Regions from separate parts of the Paenibacillus sp. FSL R7-0273 genome, predicted to be linked through region 3. Evidence: riboswitches for the same ligand, from Rfam matches in the RefSeq annotation. Region 3 holds a riboswitch; each other region holds the start of a gene.

Region 1 (5,962 bases), 2.0 Mb from region 3:
AGTCCCTGATCTCACCTGTGGCAGGCTCAACCAGAATGCCCTGGCGGCGGAAGGCCCAGCAGTTATAGGCAACCGAGACGAAAAAGCTGGCCGGAAGGCGGTTCATCACACCGATCTTACAGCCGAGGAGGGTGACTTCACCGCCAAAGCCCATCGTACCGATTCCCAGCTTGTTCGCATTCTCCATAATATAATTCTCCAGCTTGGCCAGATCCTCCACCGGGTTCGTATCTTCAACCTTGCGGAACAGCTGTTTTTTGGCCAGCTCATAACCGGTTGTCCGGTCTCCGCCGATGCCGACGCCGATAAAGCCGGCGCTGCAGCCCTGACCCTGCGCCTGATACACGGCATGCAGGATACATTTACGGATACCGTCCAGATCCCGGCCCGCCTTGCCCAGGCCCTCAAGCTCGGCGGGAAGGCTGTACTGGATATTCTTATTCTCACAGCCGCCGCCTTTGAGAATAAGCCTTACGTCTATATTCTCTTCTTCCCATTGCTCAAAATGAATGACTGGTGTTCCGGCGCCCAGATTGTCACCGCTGTTTTCCCCGGTCAGCGAATCCACTGAATTGGGCCGCAGCTTTCCGTTCTTGGTAGCCCGGATAACCGCACTATGGATATCCTTCTTCATCTCAATCTGATTAACGCCTACAGGCGTATGAATGATAAAGGTCGGCATCCCCGTATCCTGGCAGATCGGTGATACCTGAAGCTCGGCCATGCCGATATTGCGGGCGATTGTTGTCAGGGCAAGGCCCGAGCGGGTGGCACGGTCTTCCAGTGCACGTCCCTTGGCAACGGCTCTGCGCACATCACCAGGCAAATTCGTGGAGGTCTCTACGATCAGATTATAAATGCTTTCTTCAAAATTCCGCATCTTCATTCCGGCTCCTCTCATCCATTGCAGGTTGTCTTAAGGCTGATACAATTAGTATTATCATATCACACTCTGCCGTGCATGAAAGGGTTTACTTTAAAATTGAACTACCCTATCCCGGACTATATATGCCATGTTTAGTATATTCCGGCATCAAGCATATCCCAGTCCTTATAAACCGGCTGCAGGCTGTTTGCTTTGAGCATCTCGGAGATTTCATGCACACTCCGTCCGTCGGAAATTTCAAACTGCGGAGTGCCTCCCTGCTGTGTATGGCCTCCAACTTCAGTGGATACCCCGGCAGACATTTTGGTTACGCCCAGATGGATCAGACGGTCTCTTAGCGCGGACGGCTCACGTGTGGACAGGGTTATGCCTGCCCGGGGGAGGAACAGGCGGTAGGCCAGAATAATCTGTACCAGAGCCCGGTCGGTTACGATATGTCCGGAATCATACTCTCCAAGAAAAGGGCGGAAACGCGGAGCAGACAGCCCGATTTCACACTCCGGGTACTTGTCCTGCAGGTATCTCGCATGCATGGCGGTAAAGAAAGCTTCCTGCCGCCAGTCATACATCCCCAGCAGCGCTCCGATATTTACCACCCGGAATCCTGCCCGGCAGCCCCGCTCAGGCGCATCCAGGCGGTTGCGGTAGATTTTTTTGGGACCTTTGACATGCAGCTTGCTGTAGGTCTCCTCATGGTAAACTTCCTGATACAAGGTTAATCCGTCTACACCGGCTTCCTTAAGCTCCTTGTATTCACCCTCAGACAAAGGATTCACTTCAATACTGACAGAAGAGAAAAATTCCTTTAGTATCCTCACACATTCCTTGAGATAAGAAACCGGGCTTTCCGTCCGCGATTCACCTGTCAGAATAAGAATATGCCGGATTCCGGTAGCCGCTATCGCCTCTGCCTCCCGTCTAACCTCTTCAGGACTAAGCTTTTTTCTCGGAAAATCATAAATAGAGCTGAAGCTGCAGTACGTGCAGTGATTTATGCAGAAATCTGCAAGATACATCGGTGTAAAAAGCTGCATGACATGTCCGAAATGCGAACGGGTCAGACTTCTGGCCTGCCGGGCCATCTCCTCCAGACAATCCCCTGCTGCAGGAGACAGCAGAACCTGCAGATCATGCTCATCCAGCTGCTCTTTGCGGAGCGAACGCCTTACATCTTCTTTGTTAAATTGCCCCCACATTCCTGCATTCACCTGATGGCCAAGAGCGTGTGCAGTCTCGTAAAAACCCATGGTACTCCTCCTTTTCGCCGGTTCCTGATTCTGTCACTGTCAGCCAAGAAAACCCGTTAATGGCGATGATGCCGATGCAGTCTCCTCTACGGGACCCAGTCCAGCCAGGTAGGCCTTACGGCCTGCAGCTACAGCATCACGGAATGCCGAGGCCATGAGCAGCGGATCGCGTGCAGTGGCGATGGCCGTATTGAGCAGCACAGCAGCAGCGCCCAGCTCCATCGCTTCCGCTGCCTCAGACGGCCGGCCGATTCCGGCATCAACAATGACCGGAAGCTCTACTTCAGCTATCAGAATGCGCAGCAGCTCCAAGGTTTTTAGCCCCCGGTTTGTGCCTATAGGCGATCCAAGCGGCATAACTGCGGCAGCACCCGCCTTTTGCATACGGAGGGCCGCAGACAAGTCAGGGCTCATATAAGGAAGCACCACAAAGCCTTCAGCCGCCAGAATTTCCGTGGCACGGATCGTTTCCGCATTATCGGGCAGCAGGTATTTCTGATCATTGATTACTTCAATCTTAACCCAGTTGCCGAGACCGGAAGCCTTGGCCAGTCTGGCAATACGGACAGCTTCCTCGGCAGTACGTGCACCGGAGGTATTAGGAAGCAGGGTCATGCTGTCCGGGATATGGCTGATAATATTATCATTACTGTTTGGGTCCACACGTCTGAGCGCTACTGTAATGACCTCTGAGCCCGAAGCCTCCACCACCTCCGGAATAAGAGTGTTCCGGCTGTATTTGCCGGTTCCGATAAACAGCCTGCTCGATAAGGAGCGGCCTCCGATTACGAAAGGATCTGACATCTGAATTGCCTCCTGTATTTAAAATTTGTACCCGGCATGTAAACGGGATTAGCCGCCTCCCACAAAATGCACGACCTCAATCCGGTCTCCTTCATTCAACAGATAAGCACCGTGATGCTCCTTGGCAACAATCTCGCCGTTCAGCTCTACAATGACCAGTCTCCTGTTCCATTCAGGCAGACTAAGCAAATCAGCTACTGTACGGCAATCCTCACTGTAATTTGCCGCTTTGCCGTTGACGATCAGATTCATGCCTTCTCACCTCCTTTGGCGGCAGCTCCCGTCACTGCGTTCCGGTAGGCTTGTGAAGCTGCAAACGGATCATCTGCACCGCATATACCGGACATCACTGCTATTCCCGCTGCGCCAGCCTGCAGGACCTCCGGCGCATTATCCGGCGTAATTCCCCCCAATGCAATAACCGGAACCCCGGCGGCAAGCACAGCCTCTTTCAGCTGGGCCAAGCCTCGCTCCCTCAGGCCGGGCTTGCTGGTTGAAGGATACACATGCCCGAAGAGGCAGTAATCTGCCCCTTGGCAGCCTGCGTCCCTAATCTCCTGGACCGAATGCACGGAGGAGCCAAGCCGCAGGGTAGCGCCCGCTGCCAGCCGGGCTGGAGCGGCAGGCAGGCTGTGCCAGGCCAGCTGTACACCTGCTGCCCCCACAGCCATTGCCACATCCAGCCGGTCATTGATGATCAATTTACCGGCCGGTACACCGGCACGGAGCAAGCCTACGGCCATTTGATACAGCCCGCGCGCCGATAGCTTTTTTTCACGTAAATGAATGTAGTCTACCTGCGGATGAACAGCTGCTGCGAGAACAGCAAACGGCTCCGCGGCAAGCTTTCCGTCTGAGAGCAGATGAATTTCGGCCAGTACGTCCACCTCCCTTTTCTTTAAAAACACAAAAAAAACCGCCTCCAGGCAGGAGGCGGTGAAAACAGTATACAGAAAAACAGCCGGATTTCCGGACCGTATGCGCTGCAATACAATGCTTATCCACTTTCCTACGCTGGTATAAACCAGATCAGGTTCAAAGGGTCCGAACTAAACGTACGTTCGTCTCAGCCTTGCGGCACCCCTAGTGACAAATTCATATTCTGTTGCTGACTTCGTATATATTAACACTATTTTGCATGAAAAATCTAGGTTAAGCGGCATAATATTCCGCAGTCTGCATATAAAGCAGCAGAGAGTGCACCAATTGGCGCACTCTCTGCTGCTTGTTACATAATCGTTTGGATGGCTCCGGACATCAGCCGTTAATAATCTCTCCGCCGTTAACATGAATGACCTGGCCGCTGACATAGGAAGAATCACTGGAAGCCAGATAGACATAGGCTGGTGCCAGCTCCTCCGGCTGTCCCGGACGCTTCATCGGCTGCGTGCCCCCGAACTCGCTCACTTTTTTCGCATCAAAGGTGGATGGAATCAGCGGAGTCCAGATCGGACCCGGAGCCACAGCATTGACCCGGATGCCTTTTTCAGCCAGATTCATCGACAGGGAGCGGGTGAAGCTGAGAATCGCCCCTTTGGTGGACGAATAGTCCAGCAGCTGCTGATTACCGCGGTAGGCCGTAATCGAAGTTGTGTTAATGATTGTTGAACCTTTTTTCAGATGAGGCATGGCTGCTTTGGTTAAATAAAACATTGAGAATATATTAGTACGGAAGGTCCGCTCCAGCTGTTCCGAGGTAATGTCCTCAATCTTGTCCTGCGGATGCTGTTCGGCAGCATTGTTGATCAGAATATCCAGCTTACCGAGCCCTTCTACCGTCTTGTTGATCAGGTCCTGGCAGAAGGCTTCTACACCGATGTCACCGGCAATCAGAATACACTTGCGGCCCTCCTGCTCCACTTGGCGTTTCGTCTCCTCTGCGTCGCTATGCTCATTCAGATAGGAAATAACGACATCAGCACCCTCCTTGGCAAAATGCACGGCTACCGCACGCCCGATTCCGCTGTCTCCCCCGGTAATAAGCGCTGCCTTGCCCAGCAGCTTGCCGGCCGCTTTATATTCGGAGGTTTCAAACTCCGGCAGCGGATTCATCTCACTTTCGATTCCCGGCTGCTTGTCCTGCACCTGCGGAGGCAACGTTTTCTTGGCTTCTTGATTTTCTGGCATGATCCATTCTCCTTTCGCTTTTGCACTTCTCGAAGTCATTCATCGTTTTAGGATGGCTAAGGATTGCTGGTTTATGCGCTGATCTCAGGCACTTTAGGTCTACGCTATGTTACTTACCACAGTTAAAAGCCGGCCAAACAAAAAAATCAGTCGTTGCCGGCGTAAAGTGCGGATATAATGTATCAGGATGAACAGGAGCAGGCATGAAGGAGGCAGAACCTATATGACCAGAAATTCCAGGAGCATTATCATTGCCGTCAAAGGAATCATTGTGCACCAGGGCCGTATTCTTATTGTCCGGCGCGCTGCGGCAGATATTATAGGGGCCGGAAGCTGGGAGTGTCCCGGAGGGAAAATTGAATTCGGAGAAGGGCTGGAAGCCGCGCTTGAACGGGAGATCGCTGAAGAAACAGGACTTGGCGTAACGGTCGGAGCAGTAGCATATGCCGCTTCTTTTCTGACCGATCCCGGCAGGCAGGTTGTCATCATCACTTATCTCTGCGAAAGCGAAAAGGACGCAGTAATTCTCTCTGAGGAGCACGCAGCCTACAAATGGTGTACCCGGACTGAGCTTGAGGAGCTGCTGCCTCCGGGAATTCTGGCTGAATTTGAGCGGAGCGGCGTGCTCACAATGGCGGAGCTGTTGTAGCGCGGTATGCTTACAGGCGAAAAAGACCGCGCCTTTGAGGGCAGCGGTCTTTGATGTGCTGGTAGGGACTTTCTTTCCTAACCAAGCTTTAATTTGTCTATTGCTGTTTTTAGTGCAATGATTTTGTCCGTGTTTGCTTTGTTGACCAGCTCTTTCTGAGCTTCAGTCAGGTTGGAATATCTCCGGTACACCCAATTAACCGCCGGCTCATGCTCAAGGGTGAGTTTTTCTGCTTCAGGCAGCTGATCG
Region 2 (5,962 bases), 2.8 Mb from region 3:
AAGCAGCGCAGCAGCGTTGTTTTGCCGGAGCCTGAGGGCCCAATGATGACCAGGACTTTGCCATGCTCAAGCCGCAGATCGACTCCCTTCAGCACCTGCAGCTGCCCAAAGGATTTATGCAGACCGCGAACCTCAATCATATTGCGCCTCCTTATCCGGCCGAGTAACGGTCAAACCGTTTCTCCAGCCTGCTTTGCACCACTGACAGTACGGAACAGAACAGCAGATAATAAAGCGCAGCTTCACAATAGAGCAGCAAAGGCTCATAGGTAGTTGCGGTAATCTGCTGGGCTGTCCTGAACATTTCCACATAGGTAATGCCTGCGGCGAGCGAGGTGTCTTTTACGAGGCTGATAAAAGAATTCGACAGCGGCGGAACCGACACCCGCACCGCCTGGGGCAGAATAATCCGGCGCAGCGCCTGCCCCCGGGTCATCCCGACGGAATAGGCCGCCTCCCACTGCCCTTTGGGAACCGATAATACGGCGGCCCGGATAATTTCTGACGAATACGCACCGACACTCAGCGTGAACCCGATAACCGCAGCGGTAAACGGGTCCAGCACAACACCTGCGGCAGGCAATCCGTAGAAAATAATAAACAGCTGTACCAGCAGCGGAGTCCCCCGGATGATCCACACATAAAACCTGGCAATCAGCCCGGGAATCCGCCATGAAGAGATCCGCACCAGCGCAGTCGCCACTGCAAGCAGCAGTCCCAGTATAAAGGAGAGCAGCGCCAGCGGAATCGTATAAGCCACTCCTGCCTTGAGCAGAGGCAGCAGCGAATCCAGAAATATTTGCAGCTTGCGGTCATCCATCGCAGGGAGCTCCTTCAGCCATTATTTTGAGACATCCGCCCCGAAATATTTCTCGGAAATGGCTAGATAGGTCCCGTCCTCCTTCATTGCTGCAAGTGCCCCGTCGACCGCCTGCACTAGCTCCTCATTGCCCTTCAGGAAAACGGCAGCGCTCCGCGAGCCTTCAGCCATTTCATCTACCTGCTTGATCTGTACGTCCGGCTTCTGCTTCTTCAGATCCAGAAAGGACAAGCCGTCGTTAACCGTAGCATCAATCCGTCCGGAGACCAGGAGGTCTATCGCCTGATTGAAGCCTTCAATCGCCACAATTTCCGCGCCGTTCTCGCGTGCGATGTCAGACAGGTTGCTGGTCAGCGACTGCCCGGCTTTTTTGCCCTTGAGATCAGCAAAGCTTTTGATATCCCCGTTCCCCTCCCCTACAATCAGCACCGCTTTGGATACGACATAAGGTTCAGAGAAATCATATTTCACCTTACGCTCATCCGTAATGGACACCTCATTAAAAATAGCATCAAAGCGCCCTGCATCCATTCCGGCAAAAATACCGTCCCACTGGGTCTCGACAAACTCCGCTTCCACACCGATCCGTTTGGCTATCTCCCTGGCAATATCCACGTCAAAGCCGGTTAGCGTTCCGTCCGCATCATGGTAGGTAAACGGCGAGTACGTGCCTTCGGTGCCTACTCTCAGCCTGCCGGAGGCCTTTACCGTTTCCAGGCTGTTCCGGGCCGCAGGAGAAGCTGCTACATCCGCGCCGCCTATTGTTCCTTCAGCTGCATTATTATTATTGCTGCCGCATGCCGTAAGTACAATGCCCAGCAGCAGCAGAGGCGCCAGCGCCCATTTTTTCATTGTGATCTCCTCCTTGTGCTGTGGTCAGCTGTTACAGATTAAAGTTATCATGCCCAAAGCAGGCTATTCCTTTCCCTCAGAAGAAGAATCCGAAAGCCTTCTCTTTACAAACGTCCAGGTTATGGTATATTAATTAGCAATTACGAATTGCATATCGACCTGTTATTTCACTAGGGGAGTCGGCCGACTGAGACGGAGCTTAAGCTCCGGACCCTTGGAACCTGATCTGGATCATACCAGCGGAGGGAAGTGGAGCAGAAATGAACAGAACGGCTGTTATCCAGCCTGCCCGACTGTACCTTTCAGACCTCTTTATTTCCTCCGGAAATCAAGGGGTCTTTTTTGCGTGTAATGTGTCTCGTCATTCAAGGAGGTCAACAAGCTGCTATGCTATCGGTTTCTAATCTATCTTATGCCTATACGGCGGACCGGCCGCCTGTATTCACAGAGCTATCGATGAAGATCCGGCGGGGTGAGTTTATCTCTATCGCAGGGGCAAGCGGCTGCGGGAAAAGCACCCTGTTCAAAATCCTCGCAGGGCTGCTCGAACCAACAGGCGGAGAAATCAGCCTGGACGGCGGTCCGACACATACAGCTTCTTCAAGGCTCGGCAGAGTCGGCTATATGCCGCAGCAGGATCTACTGCTGCCCTGGAGAACGGTGCTGGATAACTGCCTGCTGCCCTGGGAGCTTAAGCCCGGCGTTACAAAAAAAGAGGCTGTACAGCAGATTCGCGGTCTGCTGCACAGCCTCGGCCTGGACGGTACAGAGGCGGCTTATCCCCATGAGCTGTCCGGCGGCATGCGCCAGCGGGCTGCCCTGGCCCGCACTCTCTCTACAGGATGTGAATTGCTGCTGCTGGATGAGCCCTTTGGAGCGCTTGATGCGATGACGAAGCGCGGGCTGCAGCAATGGCTGCTGGACCTCTGGACCGGGCTTGAACGAACGGTGCTGTTCATCACCCATGATCTGGAGGAAGCTCTCCTGCTCAGCGACCGGATCTATCTGATGCACAGCGGAGGCGGGCTGCAGGAAATGACGGTCGCGCTGCCGCGGCCAAGAAACGGACAGCTCCTCTATCAGCCGCAGTTCATTGCCCTGCGGGAGGAGCTGGAGCGGAGGCTGCATGAGAGCTGTGCATATTAAGCGGCGTCTCACCACCTATGCCCCTGCTGTCCTGCTGGTGCTGCTCCTATTGCTCTGCTGGGAAGCAGGCGTTCGTTACGGGCAGGTACCGGCATTTATTCTCCCGGCACCTTCATCGGTCTGGAACGCCTTAATCGAGCAGCGTGAGCTGCTGTTCGGCCGCCATCTTCCGGCAACCCTGCAGGAGATTGTGCTGGGCTTCGGCTTATCTTTGATCTGCGGCACGCTGCTCGGCACCGGGATGCATCTGCTGCCGCTTTTGGCCAAAGCTGTCTATCCCCTGCTGATTGTCAGCCAGACCATTCCGCTGCTTGCCCTATCACCCATTTTTATTATGTGGTTCGGCTATACGCTCGGCGGCAAGATCGCTGTTGTGTTTCTCACAGCCTTTTTCCCGGTCGTTGTAGGTACATATGACGGTCTTTATAAAAGCGGCGGGCAATACAAGGAACTGCTGCTGACTCTCGGGGCAAGCCGCCTGCAGCTGCTGGCGAAAGTCCAGATTCCGCTGGCGCTGCCCGCCTATTTCTCCGGACTGAAGCTGTCCATCGTCTACTGCGTTATTGGTGCAACTATCGGGGAGTGGCTTGGCGGCAGCCAGGGGCTCGGCTACTATAGCCGCCGCATGGCCGGCAATCTGCACAGCCCGGAGCTGTTCGCCGCTGTCGGCCTGCTCTCTGCACTTGGTGTTCTGCTGTTTCTCTGTATCAGCATTGTTGAAATCATTATTCTGAAGAAAAGAGGCTTGCGAAGATGAACCTATTACGCCATTATTCCAAATTATCGTCAAGACGCCTGCGCGGCGCCGGTCTGCTCATGCTGCTGATCTGCCTGCTTGCAGCTGTGAGCGGCTGCAGCGGAAATAACCAGGGCACCGGCGAAGCAAAAACGGCAGCTTCCGGCAGCAGCGGACAGCTGCGCGAGCTGTCCGTCATGCTCGACTGGTACCCGAACGCTGTACACTCCTTCCTGTATGCTGCGCAGGAGAAGGGATATTTCAAGGAGGAGGGTCTGGAGGTTGAGCTGCAGATGCCTGCGGACAGCAATGACGCACTGAAGCTCGCAGCCGCAGGCAAGATTGATCTGGCTCTTACCTACCAGCCCCAGGTGCTCATGGCCCGCTCGGAGCAGATTCCGGTCGTTTCGCTAGCCGCTCTCGTCCGGCATCCGCTTAATCACCTGCTCGTCCCTGCTGACAGCGGAATTACAGCACCCGGAGATTTAGCCGGCAAAACCGCGGGTTATTCCTCCATTCCGCTCTATGAAGCCATGCTGCGGACGATGGTGGAGCATGACGGGGGCGATCCGCAGTCACTGAATATGGTCGATGTCGGCTTTGATCTGATTCCGGCGATTACAACCGGCCGGGTCGATGCGATAATCGGCGGCTTCATTAATCATGAGCAGCTGATTCTGGCCAAGGAGCAGCACCCTGTCACCTCAATCGATCCCACCGCGTTTGGTGTGCCTGACTATTACGAGCTGGTGCTGGTTGCCGGGGAAGAGAACCTGAAGGAATCCCGGGCTGATTACAGCAGGTTCATGAACGCCGTCCGCAAAGGGCAGCAGTTCGTGCAGGAGCATCCGGAGGAGGGCCTGCAGATTCTGCTGGACCATGAGGACAGCACCGCCCCGCTTGATCCGCAGATTGAGCGCCAGAGCCTCGATATTCTGCTGCCCCTGATGGATGCCGGAGACCAGCCCTTCGGCTACCAGTCCCCGGAATCGTGGAGCAGGGTCGCGGATTGGCTGTCCGGGAACGGGCTGATATCAGGTGAAACGAATAGTGATGAGGCTTTTGAGAATCTGTAATCTGTAATCTGTAATCTGTAAGGCAAGCGTCACTCTTAACTGCACTTTGTACACTTATATCCGGGCAAATTCACTATTTTTTAGATATAACTGCACTTCGTACACTTAAAATCACGGATTTTCTCTATTTTCCTTCATTTTTCTATTTATAGATGTACAGAGTGCAGTTATTGCAGCCGAACGGGCCCCATCCAGACTTTTAACTGCACAAGATACAACTATGTAAACCATCAGCTTGCCGGGAATACGACTGTCCCTTTATAAAACCATCCTTAGGAGGAATCATTATGTCCTACTTAGCCAAAGTACGCGAGCTTAATCCGCTCATCCATAATATTACGAACATCGTTGTTGCCAACTTCTCTGCTAACGGGCTGCTGGCGCTCGGCGCCTCCCCCTTTATGGCAGATGCCCGTGAAGAAGTAGAGGATGTAGCCGCCATGTCCGGTGCCGTTGTATTGAATATCGGCACGCTGAACGAACAGGCCATCGCCTCCATGATTCTCGCCGGACAATCGGCCAACAAGCACAGTATTCCCCTGGTGCTTGACCCGGTGGGAGCCGGGGCGACCGCTTACCGCAGCGAAGTCACGCAAAAGCTGGTACAGGCCATGCAGCTTACCGCACTGCGCGGTAATGTCGCTGAGGTCGCCAACGTGGCAGGCGAGCACTGGGCCAGCAAAGGCGTTGATGCCGGTGCAGGCGATGGTGATGTGATTGCCCTGGCAAACAAAGCCGCCCGCAAGCTCGGCTGTGTGGTCATCATTACAGGCAGGGAAGATGTCATTACAGACGGCAGCCGCACCTATGTTGTCAGCAACGGCCACCCTGTTCTGACCAAGGTTACCGGCACCGGCTGCCTGCTTAGCGCGGTTGTCGGCGCATTTCTTGCTGCCAGTGAAGGAAAATGGCTGGAGGCCGCAGCTGAAGCCCTCTCCTTCTATGGTGTCGCAGCCGAGCTTGCCGCTGAGAAGACTGAAGGCCAGGGGCCTGCCGCCTTCCAGATTGAATTCCTGAACCAGCTGTCAGTAGTAACACCGGAGCTGTACAGCCAGAGATCACGGATCGAACAGCTCAATCCACAATAAATCTGCAGCAAAGGAGCACACCTCATGACCCATACATTTAAAGCCCTCACCATTGCCGGCTCTGACAGCGGCGGCGGCGCCGGAATTCAGGCTGACCTCAAAACCTTCCAGGAGTTGGGTGTCTACGGTATGTCCGCATTAACTGCCGTAACTGCACAGAATACGCTGGGCGTTCAGGCCGTTTATCCGCTCACCGGGGAGGCGGTCGCAGCCCAGCTTGACTCTGTCGGCACCGATCTGCCGC
Region 3 (5,962 bases):
CACCGCTGTGCCGGCTCCGCTTAGCGTGGCTGTCTGCAGGTTAGGGTAATACTACACATACTGATATTCTGAAAAATAAGGTGGTACCTGCTTATGACTAAGGTTTTCGCTGAATCTCCCGAACCGGCGCTACATACTGCACTGCTGCAGTTTATTTTTCCCTTCTCCATTAAAAACGGTGAGGATGACAAGCTGATCCGGCAGCTTAAGCAGGACGGCTTCACACGCTTTTTTCTGGATAACAAGGAGCTTGAGGATGCTTATTACGGAGAGGGATACTGCGTGTCACATGAAAAAATGGAGCGCAGCTACCTCCCCTTTGCAGCCCATGTGCTGTTTCCCCGGGAAAAGGATAAGGACTCCTTCCGGCGCTTCTCCAAGGCCAATGACCTTTCCTGCAGTCTGGAAATGCCCGGCCGCTCCATCGCCTTCAAGGTGCTGTCGACCGATATGTTCCTCTGCCCGTTTCAGCTGGGCTTTGTGACCATAAGGGTCCGCATTGAGGAGGATACGCTGCCGTTCAGTGTAGCTCTGGAATTCGCAGACCGGTTCCGTACACTGGAGGATGCCAACCTGCAGGATAAGGGAACCTCCGTTCAGTACGGCGATAAATCCTATGATCAGGTCGAGGATTTTGTGTTCGATTACCTCGTGCCCAGCCTGAAGCCGTTTCTGGACCAGTCAGAGCTGGACGGCGCTTACTTTGAAACCCTGCCCTTCTTTGTCGATGAGCGGATGATGGTTCAGGGATTCTACGGTTTGGAGCACGGGGATGAGGAAGAAATCGGAATAGATTTGAAGTTCCGTGCCGCCCAGCTGGACGGGCTGGACGGAAACGGCCAGCCTTATATGAGTGCCAGCAATCCGGACTATATAGCCGATTATTGCAGGGAGCACTCCTATAGCCGCTGGGGCCCTGATACCTTTTACATGACCAATGAGCAGACCTTTTGCTGTCTGAGCAAGGCTAAGCCGGAGATCGCTGTCCAGCTGGCTAACCAGATGTACGGGGAGTATTACTACGGGCTGCTGCTGAGCCTTTTTCACAAAATCGTGCTGCTGAAGCTGTCCAACCTGCATTCCCGCCTGCGCATTGACCGCGACTATGATGAGATTGAGAATCTGATCTTTCTGATCAATAAATTTTCGGCCAAATTCTATTTTATCGAGCTGATTTCGCAGTCGCAGGGCCGGGAGATTTTTTTCCAGCTGCGGAAGGTTTACGGCAATGACGCCTTGTTCGGTGAAGTGAAGATGACCCTTGACGACCTGTTCCAGTATCAGGATAAATTCCAGGCTAAACGCCGGGATACGCTGCTGATGATTCTTACTATATTTACGGTGGTCAGCGGGATTTACGGGATGAACCAGGTCATTGAGGACCTGAAGGCTCCGATTGACTGGAGCAAGCTGCTGGAATACTCACCTTTTGAGTATCTCGCGCTGTTCGTCACGTTTACAGGGATTTCAGTCAGCATTTTCATGACACTGAAGGAGCTGAGAACCAGCATCCGCAGCCGCCGCAGGAAGCGGTATTACTCCAAGGAGTAGGGAGATTGCTACTGGACAACCCCAGGCCGTGCGTCTATAATACAGCGTAGAATAAGCAATACCCGATAACTTCATAGAACCAGGGGTGCTGGAATTGGCCGGCTGAGATTGTATCCCATAAGATACTGACCCTTATACCTGATCTGGATAATGCCAGCGTAGGAATCTTTAATTGCTTCCCGGCCCCTGAGGCCGGAGCCTGCAGCCTTGCGCAACTGACTGGCGTCCCGATGAATCGGGGCGCTTTTTTGCATATCAGATTTAGAAAAGAGAAGACTAGGGATTGCTGGAAGGAGTGAATAAAGGGAAATGGGAGTCAAAAAAAGCTTGATGCTCAGCCTGACCTGCATGCTGGCCCTGGCCATTGCCGGATGCGGCAGCAACGGGGCAAACGGAGGTAACGGGGGGAACACTGCCGGAGGTAACGCTTCTCCGGAAGCTTCTGCAGGAACAGCTGCGGATGCGCCGGCTGAGCTTACCAAGATTAAGGTCGCACTGGATTGGACGCCGAACACGAATCATACCGGCCTGTATGCGGCCAAAGAGCTGGGGTATTACGAAGAGGAAGGCCTTGATGTAGAGATTGTCCAGCCGGGCGCCGCCGGAGCCGATACGATGGTGATTTCGGGCGAGGCCGCCTTCGGGATCAGCGCCCAGGAGGCACTGACGCTGGCCCGCCTGCAGAATGTGCCGCTTGTATCCGTTGCCGCCATCATTCAGCATAATACTTCCGGGTTCGCTGCACCGAAGGACCGTAATATAACATCCCCTAAGGATTTTGAAGGCAAAATCTACGGCGGCTGGGGCTCGCCGGCTGAGGAAGCAGCCATGAAGGCCATCATGGACCCGGAAGGCGGGGACGTGAAGAAGGTCAAGCAGGTGAACATCGGTGAAGCTGATTATTTCACGGCTGTGAAGCGCGATATTGATTTCGCCTGGATCTTCTATGCCTGGACCGGAATTGAGGCCGAGCTGCGCGGTGAGCCGCTGGATATGCTCTACCTCAAGGATTACGCGCCGCAGCTGGATTACTACACGCCGATCCTGACTACCAGCGAGAAGGAAATCGCCGGGCGGCCGGAGCTGGTGAAGGCCTTCCTCAAAGCGACGTCGAAGGGATACCAGTACGCGATTGACCAGCCGGAAGCGGCAGCTGATATTCTGATCAAAGCCGTGCCGGATCTTGATCCTGAGCTTGTCCTGGCCAGCCAGAAATGGCTCAGCCCCAAGTACAAGGATGACGCCGCCCGCTGGGGTGAGCAGAAGGCCGAAATCTGGCAGAATTACGCCGACTGGATGTATGACCTGAAGCTGCTGGACCAGCAGCTTGATGTAGAGGCAACGTTTACTAATGAGTTTTTGCCGGCGGAATAAAGATTATATTGAGAGCCGGCTGATATCCAATACATTATATTGAGAGGATTGATTATTGTGGCAAACACACTGCTTAGCATTCAGGTTATCCCTAAAACACCGAACGGTGAGGACTCCATTCCTTATGTAGATACAGCAATCGAAGTCATTCAGAAATCGGGCGTAAAGCATCAGGTGAACCCGCTTGAAACGACAATGGAAGGTGATATTACCGAGCTGCTCGAGGTGGTCCGCCAGATGCACGAAGCGCTCGTAGCTGCCGGCAGCCCAAGCATCATCTCCCAGATCAAAATCGCCCATAACCCGAATGGCATCAGCATGGACAAGCTGACGGAGAAATACCGGTGAGATCAGCCTTCAGGCAAATATGGCCGCCCTTAGTGGCGGTCATATTGTTTCTGGGGATCTGGCAGGCGGCGGTATCATTATTTACAATCGATCCGTTTTTTCTGCCGGGTCCGGGCGCGGTCGCCCGTGCTTCCGCGGATAATGCCGCCAGCCTCTGGTCGCACACCGCTGCGACGCTGCGCCTGACCCTGATCGGCTTTCCGATCGGCGCAGGCGTCGGGCTGATCGTAGCGCTGCTGCTGCATCTGGTGCCCTGGCTGAAACGGGCCATCTATCCGCTGCTGATCCTCAGCCAGAATGTGCCCTCCATTGCGCTCGCGCCGCTGCTGGTGATCTGGTTCGGCTTTGGCCTGATGCCGAAAATTATGCTGATCATCCTCGTCTGCTTCTTCCCCGTCGCCGTCGCTGCCATGGGCGGCCTTGCGCAGAGTGACCGGACGATGATGAACTATATGAAGATGGCGGGCGCAGGCAAGTGGAAGATCTTTACCAAGCTGGAGCTGCCAGGCTCCCTGCCCGCCCTGTTCTCCGGCCTCAAAATCTCTGCCACCTATGCCGTAATGGGCGTAATCGTCGCGGAATGGATTGGCGCTGACAAGGGACTGGGCTACTACATGCTGCTCCAGAAGTCCGCCTACCGTACAGCTAATCTCTTTGTCGCCATTGCCATCATCGTATTACTGAGTCTGGTGCTGTTCGCAATCATCGCTATAGTCGAGCGGTGGCTGGTGCGCTGGAAGCCGCGGGAATCGGAATGAGGAAGCATTCGGCCGGAGAATGCGGGTATCCGCGGGCAGCTTCGGCCGGGTATCCGCGGGCGGCTTCGGCCGGACGGAATTAGTTTGATTTTTGACAGCTATTTTGCTCCGGCCGGGGCTTAATATGAAATTAAGTTGATTTTCGACAGTTAATAGTTACCTACTGGCTTGAAACTAGCATTTCAGATGAAATTAAGTTACCTTTTTCCACCTATATGCCGAAGTTAAGCGAATTATGCGAATTTAGTTGACCTTTTTCCCACTAAAATGATCCGGGCTCTGATTTCGCATAAATATTAGGCTCAATCCGCCGCAACATACGGACTCCAACGAGAAAGGAGGTACTCTACATGTCTCACCAGTCAAAAGACGAAGAATCTATCGGGGTTACGCCCCCCCGGGGTATCCGGGGCTTGGGGGCTGCCGATGCTGCAGGCGATGCTGCACTGGAAACCGCTGCGGGCTCTGCACACTCTACTTCAGCACCGGTAGCTGCTTCCAGCAACGCTAGTTCTCCTGCTTCGGCAGCTGCTGCTGGCTCTCCAGTTCCGGCAGCTGCTGCGCCGCGCGCGGCCGGACAGGGCCTGCCGCCGGCGCTCGAAGTCAGCGGCGTCTCCAAGACGTTCAGACGCGGCCACAAGGAGACCCGCGTACTGAACGAGGTCTCCCTGACGGTCGAGCCGCAGGAGTTCGTCTCCATCCTTGGCCCGTCCGGCTGCGGCAAAAGCACCCTGTTCCACATCATCGGCGGCCTTGAGACGCCGGATACCGGAACAGTCAGCATGAACGGCCATGCCGTGACCGGGCAGCGCGGCGAGATCAGCTACATGCCGCAGCAGCCCGCGCTCTTCCCCTGGCGCAGCACCCTGGACAACGTCCTGCTCGCCGGGGAGCTGAAGGGCGAGCCGCAGGCCGCCGCACGGGAGAACGCCCGCCGCTGGCTGGCCAAGGTCGGGCTGGGCGGCTTCGAGCGGGCTTACCCGCACATGCTGTCCGGCGGTATGCAGCAGCGGGCCGCCTTCCTGCGCGCCCTGCTGGCGCCGCAGGAGCTGATGCTGCTCGACGAGCCGTTCAGCGCGCTGGATGCGCTGACGCGCAGCGACATGCAGCGCTGGCTGCTGGAGCTGTGGGAGGAGAACCGCCGCTCCGTGCTGTTCATCACCCACAACATCGAGGAGGCCCTGCTGCTGTCCAGCCGGATCTATGTCTTCTCCGGCCGTCCCGGCTCCATCCTCCACACGGTGGAGGTTCCCTTTCCCCGGCCGCGCCGTGATGAAATCACGGACACACCGGAGTTCCTGCACCTCAAACGCCAGCTGTCACAGTGGATGCGCGAGGAGCAGGCTAAAGGCAGGACATAGCAGAAGGACGGCAATCCGGCTGCACTGCCGCAACAACTCACGCTTTGTATACCACAAGCCCCGCTACCTGCTCCAGCAGGACAGCGGGGCTTTTTTGGGGCTTATAAGCCGAGCATACCGTCCTCACTCTAAAAGAAAGAAAGCAATAAATATCAAAAAAGCGCGGCCGGATTCTGATAATCTTTTACACAGAGGAGGTGAGGCATTGAGCTACACTGCTGTGATCCAAAGGACAATCGAATATATCGAGACCAATCTGCACGAAGAACTGTCGCTGGAACGCATCGCGCAATTTATCGGCTTTTCCAAATACCATTATCACCGGATATTTCAGAAGGAAGTAGGCGTGACCTTATCCGAATATATCCGCTACCGGAGAATTGCCAACGCCGCCAATATTCTGCTGTACACCGACGAAAAAATCATCGACATCGCTGTCCATTACCGGTTCGAAACCCAGGAATCGTTCACACGTGCCTTTAAAAAGCATTATCACCTGCCGCCCGGACAATACCGGACAATCATCGGCAGCCTAACCCGGCAAAAGGAGGAAACAAAAATGAAGCAGGA

What was found. A riboswitch is a leader RNA that binds a small molecule or an ion and turns the genes downstream of it on or off. The one in region 3 is predicted to bind thiamine pyrophosphate.
Region 1: it holds a riboswitch for thiamine pyrophosphate, as region 3 does, so the genes downstream of both, R70723_RS10175 (thiamine phosphate synthase) here and R70723_RS01770 (ABC transporter substrate-binding protein) in region 3, are expected to answer to the same signal.
Region 2: it holds a riboswitch for thiamine pyrophosphate, as region 3 does, so the genes downstream of both, R70723_RS13530 (ABC transporter ATP-binding protein) here and R70723_RS01770 (ABC transporter substrate-binding protein) in region 3, are expected to answer to the same signal.

Annotation. Positions count from the first base shown of each region.
Region 1 covers NZ_CP009283.1:2,396,276-2,402,237, reverse strand. Annotated here, with positions in the region: gene R70723_RS10195 (fumarate hydratase) at 1-880, opposite strand, end outside; gene thiH (2-iminoacetate synthase ThiH) at 1,018-2,133, opposite strand; gene R70723_RS10185 (thiazole synthase) at 2,173-2,937, opposite strand; gene thiS (sulfur carrier protein ThiS) at 2,986-3,189, opposite strand; gene R70723_RS10175 (thiamine phosphate synthase) at 3,186-3,845, opposite strand; TPP riboswitch at 3,927-4,032, opposite strand; gene R70723_RS10170 (SDR family oxidoreductase) at 4,195-5,064, opposite strand; gene R70723_RS10165 (NUDIX hydrolase) at 5,288-5,713, shown strand; gene R70723_RS10160 (S-layer homology domain-containing protein) at 5,791-5,962, opposite strand, start outside.
Region 2 covers NZ_CP009283.1:3,157,382-3,163,343, reverse strand. Annotated here, with positions in the region: gene R70723_RS13545 (amino acid ABC transporter ATP-binding protein) at 1-140, opposite strand, end outside; gene R70723_RS13540 (amino acid ABC transporter permease) at 152-820, opposite strand; gene R70723_RS13535 (amino acid ABC transporter substrate-binding protein) at 842-1,672, opposite strand; TPP riboswitch at 1,835-1,937, shown strand; gene R70723_RS13530 (ABC transporter ATP-binding protein) at 2,060-2,818, shown strand; gene R70723_RS13525 (ABC transporter permease) at 2,799-3,575, shown strand; gene R70723_RS13520 (ABC transporter substrate-binding protein) at 3,572-4,630, shown strand; gene thiM (hydroxyethylthiazole kinase) at 4,918-5,718, shown strand; gene thiD (bifunctional hydroxymethylpyrimidine kinase/phosphomethylpyrimidine kinase) at 5,743-5,962, shown strand, end outside.
Region 3 covers NZ_CP009283.1:400,306-406,267, reverse strand. Annotated here, with positions in the region: gene R70723_RS01775 (hypothetical protein) at 94-1,551, shown strand; TPP riboswitch at 1,623-1,733, shown strand; gene R70723_RS01770 (ABC transporter substrate-binding protein) at 1,861-2,925, shown strand; gene R70723_RS01765 (thiamine-binding protein) at 2,983-3,273, shown strand; gene R70723_RS01760 (ABC transporter permease) at 3,270-4,031, shown strand; gene R70723_RS01755 (ABC transporter ATP-binding protein) at 4,382-5,392, shown strand; gene R70723_RS01750 (helix-turn-helix transcriptional regulator) at 5,598-5,962, shown strand, end outside.